Regions from separate parts of the Nocardia sp. NPDC056100 genome, predicted to be linked through region 1. Evidence: riboswitches for the same ligand, from Rfam matches in the RefSeq annotation. Region 1 holds a riboswitch; each other region holds the start of a gene.
The links. A riboswitch is a leader RNA that binds a small molecule or an ion and turns the genes downstream of it on or off. The one in region 1 is predicted to bind S-adenosylmethionine.

Region 1 (2,255 bases):
AGCGCCTGCCTGACTTGATGTTTCGTTGGGCGCGTCGATCGCGGTCCCAGTGGTCATGCCGTCTCCTCGGGAGTGGTTCGAACAGCTCGCTCCATCGTGGCACCGCCCGACATTTGGCGTCAAGAGAAAAGTGTCGCAATCAGACAGTTGACCGTTAACGTCACAATCACACCGGACGGCTATACAATGAGGGCATGGCCGAGTCGTCGACGATCGCTGATTCCCCGCAGCAGCAGCACACCCTGGAGCGGCATCGCCCGGGCCTGCGCGAGCGCAAGAAGCAGCAGACCCGGACGCGGATCATCGATGTGGCACTGCGGCTCTGCGATACGCAGGGATTCGACGCGACCACCGTGGAACAGATCGCCGATGAGGCCGATGTCTCACCGCGCACCATCAACCGCTACTTCGACAGCAAAGAGGCGATCGTCATCGCCCCGGTCGAGGACATGGGCAAGGCCCTGGCCGAGCAACTGCGCGCGCAGCCGATCACCGGCAATGAACTGCAAGCCCTGCTCAACGCCTTCCGGGCCACCGTCGAGCAGGTCATCGAGGGCGACAATCCCGCGCCCTTCCGCTGGTTCCAGCAGATGCAGCGCATCTCACTGAGCAATGCCACCGTCCGCGCCGAGAGCCTGGCCGCCGCCGACACCAAAACCCTGTCCATGACCACGGTGCTGGCCGAACGCCTGCGCCTGGACCCCAATTCCATGCCGGTGCGGCTCATTTCGACCACCTGGCACGGCATCGTGCGCGTGGGCATGGAATGCGAGTTCGACGCGGACTCGAATTTCCCGGACTGCTCCACCCCCGCGTCGGCCCGCGACCTCATCACCAATGTGATGGCCGCCTACAACGAGTTCATTCGCAGCTGCGCCCTCCCCGTCGCCGAGGCTATTGCGCCGCCCCGTTAGAATCTGCGCCAAGGTCAAGAGCATCAGCGCCAAGCCCCGGCTCGCTGATCGGCAACCCTCCAGCAGCGGCGGGGTGCTCCGGGTGAAGACCAGGCGCTCGAAGGCCGAGCGCAAGCGCACTGTAGGAGGACCCGAGATGTGTTGTTGTCGAAGCCAATTCGCCTTCCGATAACGTCCGCCTCCGCCGATTCCGGCGACCTTTCCACCTGGAGCACGACATGAGTGACTCGACCGCGCCCTCCGCCTCCCCCGCGAACGGCGATACGGATCCCAGCAACTGGTCCTTCGAGACCAGGCAGGTCCATTCCGGCCAAGCCCCCGACGCCGCCACCGGCGCGCGCGCCCTGCCGATCTACCAGACCACCTCGTACGCGTTCCGCGATACCGATCACGCCGCCGCGCTGTTCGGGCTCGCCGAACCGGGCAATATCTACACCCGCATCATGAACCCCACCCAGGACGTGGTGGAGCAGCGCATCGCGGCGCTGGAGGGCGGTGTGGCGGCCCTGCTGCTGGCCTCCGGGCAGGCCGCGGAGACCTACGCGATCCTGAACCTCGCGCAGGCGGGCGATCACATCGTGTCCAGCCCGCACCTGTACGGCGGCACCTACAACCTCTTCCACTACTCGCTGCCCAAGCTGGGCATCGAGGTCAGTTTCGTGGACGATCCGGATGATCTGGCGCAGTGGGAAGCGGCCGTGCGGCCCAATACCAAGGCGTTCTACGGCGAGACCGTCGCGAATCCGAGCAGCTCGATCCTGGATATCCCGGGCATCGCGGGCGTCGCGCACGCCGCCGGTGTGCCGCTGATCGTGGACAACACGGTCGCCACGCCGTACCTGATCCAGCCGCTCGCGCACGGCGCGGACATCGTGGTGCATTCGGCGACCAAGTACCTGGGCGGGCACGGTTCAGCCGTCGCGGGCGTGATCGTGGACGGCGGCACCTTCGACTGGACCGTCACCGACGCCGACGGCAACTCGCGTTTCCCAGGCTTCACCACCGCCGATCCCAGCTACCACGGTGTGGTCTTCGCGGATCTGGGCGCACCGGCGTACGCGCTCAAGGCGCGCGTACAGCTGCTGCGCGATCTGGGTGCGGCCGTGGCGCCGTTCAACGCGTTCCTGATCGCCCAGGGCATCGAGACGCTGAGCCTGCGGGTGGAGCGGCACGTGTCCAACGCGCAGGCGGTCGCGGAGTTCCTGACGCAGCAGCCGGGCGTCGAGAAGGTGTACTACGCGGGGCTTTCCGACTCACCCTGGTTCGAGCGTGGCAAACAACTGGCACCCAAGGGCGTCGGCGCGATCGTGTCGTTCGAGCTGGCCGGCGGAATCGATGCGG
Region 2 (2,255 bases), 790 kb from region 1:
CGAGCCCCTTACGATGCGCCATGAGCGCCCGAATCCCCAAGTACAACAGGTAGATTCCGCCGATCACCTTCAGGCTGCGATAGGCCGTGGCCGACTGCTCCAGCAGCGCCGCCACCCCCGCCGCGACCACCACCGCCCAGACGATCCCGCCGAACGCCGATCCGGCCGCCGCCGCGATCCCCGGACGCGGCCCGGCCATCGAAAAACGCAGCACCAGAAAGGTATCCGGGCCGGGGGTCAGGGCCAGCAGCACGCACAGCCCGAGAAAGCTCAGCAGCAGGGGAATACTCACCCGTCCATGGCAACCCACCACGGGCCACGGCGCAAGTGTTTTCACCACGCATGAGAAAGCCGCCGACGTTCCGGAGGAGAAACGTGCGGCGGCCCTCGGAGCGGCAGAGATTCAGTTCCGCGCGCTGAATTCCGCGCCCAGTTCGCGGAACACATCGGTGTTCATCGTGAACGCGAGGCGGGCCTCATCGAGCACGCGCTCGACATCGGCGCCCTCGATGGGCAGTCCGTCCAGGTTCTCCCGGTACTCGCGCTTGAACGCGGCCGGATTCGAGATGTCGTCGAAGACGTAGAAGCGCACGCCGTCACCCTTCTTGGGCAGGTTCCACAGCTTCTCGGCGGTACCGCGAATGACCTGGCCGCCGGACAGATCACCCAGGTAGCGGGTGTAGTGATGCACCACGTAGCCGGCGGACCATTCGGTCGCGCACTCCTCGATGCGGGCGGCGTAGGCGGCGGTCGAGGGCAGCGGGGTCAGCTCATCGCGCCAGTTCGCGCCGCCGAGGTAGGCCAGATCGGCTTCCAGGGCGGCCAGGCGGGCCAGCCCCGGCTGTACGAACGGTCCCGCGACCGGATCGGAAGCCAGTGCGGCGGAATGCTTTTCGAGTGCCTCGTAGACGAACCAGAGCTGCGAGGTGTAGCGGTAGAAGGCTTCCACACCGAGCTCACCGGTGAGCAGATCGCGCATGAAGGTGGAGTGCTCGGCCTCGGCGTGCTGCTGTTCGGTCGCGCTGCGGATGAGCGTCGAGAACGGCGCGGCGGTGCTGGTGTCCAACATGGTCGAGCTCCTCGTTCGGTCGAAAATCTACGTCTCGGGGCGCCCACCTTTGGATACCCTAACTTCCTCTCCGACCATACGCTTCAGCAACGATCTCGCGATTCGACCTTTTCGGCCCTCCCGATCCAACTTTCGGATGATTTTCGCGGCGGGGTTGACAAGAACCGCGATCTTCTGCAAGCTCTTCAACCAGGTCATGAGTACCAGCGTCAAGCCCTGGCTAGCTGGTCGGCAACCCTCCTCCGCGGTGGGGTGCTCCAGGTGACGACCGGGCCGCCGCCCGACCGGGCGCGGCAAGCGCGGACTCTCGATCATTCATTTCTTTTGATCGCGTGTCCCTTGCCCGATGGGATTTCGTGATGACTGCTTTCGCCGACCAGACCTGTGCCGCCCTCGCCACCGTTTCCGGTTGTGAGCTCCAGGTACCGCTCGTGCAGGGTGGAACGATTCGCTACGCCAACTTCGACTATGCCGCCAGCGCACCGGCTTTGGCGCAGGTCACCGCCCGCGTACAGGATCTGCTGCCGTTCTACGCCAGCGTGCACCGGGGCGCGGGTTACGCCTCGCGCGTCTCCACCGACTGCTACGAATCCGCTCGCGGTTCGGTCGCCCGCTTCCTCAACGCGGCCGACGATCAGGTCGTGGTCTTCACCCGCAACACCACCGATTCGCTGAACCTGCTGGCCTCCTGCGTACCCGGTGACACCGTGGTGCTCGATTCCGAACACCACGCCAATTTCCTGCCGTGGACCCGCAACGGCCGCCGCGTGGTGCCGATCGCGGACACCATCGAGGAGACCATTCAGCGCGTGGTCGCCGAACTGTGCACCAAACCCGCTGCGCTGCTTGCCATTACCGGTGCGTCCAATGTGACCGGGGAACTGCTCCCGCTGGAGCGCCTGGCCTGGATCGCGCACCAGTGCGGCACCCGCGTGCTGGTGGACGCCGCCCAACTGGCCCCGCACCGCCGCATCGACCTGGCGACCAGCGGTATCGACTACCTGGCCTTCTCCGGCCACAAGGCGTACGCCCCGTTCGGCGCGGGCGTCCTGGTCGGCCGCCGCGACTGGCTCGACGCCGCCGAGCCGTACCTCGCGGGTGGCGGCGCTGTCCGCTCGGTCAGCGCCGACAGCGTGGAGTGGGCCCCCGCCCCGCAGCGCCACGAGGCCGGTTCCCCCAATGTGCT
Region 3 (2,255 bases), 970 kb from region 1:
GGTCGACAAGGCTGTCTACCAGCCGGTCGCGCTGCCCTATGAGAACCAGGCTCCGTGGAAGACCGACTACGACCGTGAGCAGGCGGCCTGGAACCGCCTGAAGGACACCGTCGCGATGGGCGCCACCATCGGCACCCTGGTCGGTGGCATCGGCGGCGCGGCCGTCGGCTGCCTCATCGGCGGCGCCACCCTGGCCACCGTGACCGGTGCGCTGACTGCCATGTTCGGCGCCCTGGGCGGCGCGGTGTTCGGCTGCATCGTCGGCATGAGCGTCATCGGGTTCCTCGGCACCCTGGCGGGCCAGCTGTTCGTGACCGCCCCGGTCGCGATTCTGGCTGCCGCGCAGTACTTCACCACCATCAACCAGCCCTCGGTGCAGCCCGCCAAGTAGTCCGGACGCATCCGTTCCGCCGATGGTCCCGGTCGGAATGGATGGCACCGCGAGGATGGACGAACCCGCTCGGTCGAACGACCGAGCGGGTTCGTCGTATTTCCTTGCGATCTCCGTGAATCCAATGCTGTCCGGAGTGCGCCCGCGGTGGTGCACTGGGGTGATGGGTGAGCTGACCTCGATTCGCGGCGATGCGGCCGCACTCACGACGGTGGATGGGGCGGATCTGCGAAAGACCTTCGCGCACTTCCCCAGTGGAGTGGTGGCGGTCTGCGCGCGGATCGGCGGGGTGCCGCACGGCATGGTGGTGAGCACCTTCGTGCCGGTATCGCTGGATCCGCCGCTGGTATCGCTGTGCGTGCAGTACTCCTCGGAGACCTGGCCGCGGCTGGAGAAGGCGTCGCTGCTGGGGCTGAGCCTGCTCGGCACCGAGCAGCAGGCCGCGGCGCGCAGTCTGAGTTCGCGCAGCGGTGACCGGTTCCGGGATGTGGAGCTGCGCAGCGGGCACGGCAATGCCGCGTTCATCGCGGGCGCCAGCGCCTGGCTGGAAGCCTCTGTGCACGAACAGGTTCCGGCGGGCGATCACGCGGTGGTGCTCTTGCGGGTGCACCGGCTGACCGCGCATCCCGATACCGAGCCGCTGGTGTTCCACCGCAGCGGATTCCGTTCGCTGCACGACGGCGCGCCGCCGGGACTGACCGAGGCCGCCAGCTGACCGGCCGGGACGGCGTGCGGCGGAGCCGCCGAGAGATACTGCCGCGCCATTGAATTCACGTTGATCCGGACCGGAGACAGTCGCCGCACCGGCTCGTAACGTCATCCTCACCATCCAGAGCGACCGAGAGACCTGGCTCGTAGAAGTCGCAGCAACCCCCCGAATCGGGTGCGGGTGCTACCGCCGGGACCGATGGAGGACAGATCCACATGAGTACCCTTGCCGCGCCGCCCGATTCCCGGGAGGAGGACGCACATCATGACGACGGCGCGCTGACCGTCGCACCCACCCGCCATCCCTGGCGCTGGGTCGTCGGCGGCATCGCGCTGCTGCTGGTCGCGCAGTTCGCGCACGGCCTGGCCGTGAATCCGGGCTGGGACTGGTCCACGTTCGCGCAGTACATCACGGCCGCCTCGGTGCTCTCGGCACTGAAGGTGACCATCGAGCTGACGTTCTGGGGCACCCTGCTCGGCTTCTTCATCGGCGTCTGGCTCGCGATCGGGCGGCTGTCGAAAAATCCGGTGCTGCAAGCCATTTCGTGGGCCTACATCTGGTTGTTCCGGTCCATTCCGCTGATCGTGCAATTGCTGTTCTGGTTCAATATCGCGTACCTGTACAAGACGCTGTCGCTGGGCGTGCCGTTCGGACCGGCGTTCTACACCTTCGATGTGAATGGCGTGATCAGCGGATTCACCGCCGCCGTCATCGGTTTGGCATTGCATCAGGCCGCGTATTCGGCGGAAATCATTCGCGCCGGCATCATTTCGGTGGATCAGGGCCAGTGGGAGGCGGCCAGATCGCTCGGATTGCCCTGGCGCAGGCAGTTCTTCGGGGTGATCGCGCCGCAGGCCATGCGCGGGATTCTGCCCAATGCGGCCAATGAGGTGATCAGCCTGTTCAAGGGCACCTCGATCGTCTCGACGATGGCGATCGCGGAGCTGTTCTACCAGGTGCAGGTGATCTTCGGCCGCAATGGCCGGGTGGTGCCGCTGCTCATGGTGGCGACGGTCTGGTACATCGTGCTCACCTCGATCCTGAACGTCGCGCAGTACTACATCGAACGCCACTTCGCGAAGGGGAGCGAGCGATGAGCGAGTACGCCGTCGAATTGCGCGGCATCCGAAAGTCTTTCGGCGATCTCGAGGTGCT

Region 2: it holds a riboswitch for S-adenosylmethionine, as region 1 does, so the genes downstream of both, ACFC0O_RS26465 (aminotransferase class V-fold PLP-dependent enzyme) here and ACFC0O_RS29650 (bifunctional o-acetylhomoserine/o-acetylserine sulfhydrylase) in region 1, are expected to answer to the same signal.
Region 3: it holds a riboswitch for S-adenosylmethionine, as region 1 does, so the genes downstream of both, ACFC0O_RS25680 (amino acid ABC transporter permease) here and ACFC0O_RS29650 (bifunctional o-acetylhomoserine/o-acetylserine sulfhydrylase) in region 1, are expected to answer to the same signal.

What each region holds. Positions count from the first base shown of each region.
Region 1 is NZ_JBHJVY010000003.1:1,730,606-1,732,860, reverse strand. Features, by position in the region: gene ACFC0O_RS29660 (MFS transporter) at 1-57, opposite strand, end outside; gene ACFC0O_RS29655 (helix-turn-helix domain-containing protein) at 195-914, shown strand; SAM riboswitch class IV at 927-1,037, shown strand; gene ACFC0O_RS29650 (bifunctional o-acetylhomoserine/o-acetylserine sulfhydrylase) at 1,133-2,255, shown strand, end outside.
Region 2 is NZ_JBHJVY010000003.1:942,021-944,275, reverse strand. Features, by position in the region: gene ACFC0O_RS26475 (LysE family translocator) at 1-292, opposite strand, end outside; gene ACFC0O_RS26470 (biliverdin-producing heme oxygenase) at 404-1,069, opposite strand; SAM riboswitch class IV at 1,262-1,375, shown strand; gene ACFC0O_RS26465 (aminotransferase class V-fold PLP-dependent enzyme) at 1,429-2,255, shown strand, end outside.
Region 3 is NZ_JBHJVY010000003.1:761,639-763,893, forward strand. Features, by position in the region: gene ACFC0O_RS25670 (hypothetical protein) at 1-391, shown strand, start outside; gene ACFC0O_RS25675 (flavin reductase family protein) at 555-1,106, shown strand; SAM riboswitch class I at 1,214-1,305, shown strand; gene ACFC0O_RS25680 (amino acid ABC transporter permease) at 1,316-2,197, shown strand; gene ACFC0O_RS25685 (amino acid ABC transporter ATP-binding protein) at 2,194-2,255, shown strand, end outside.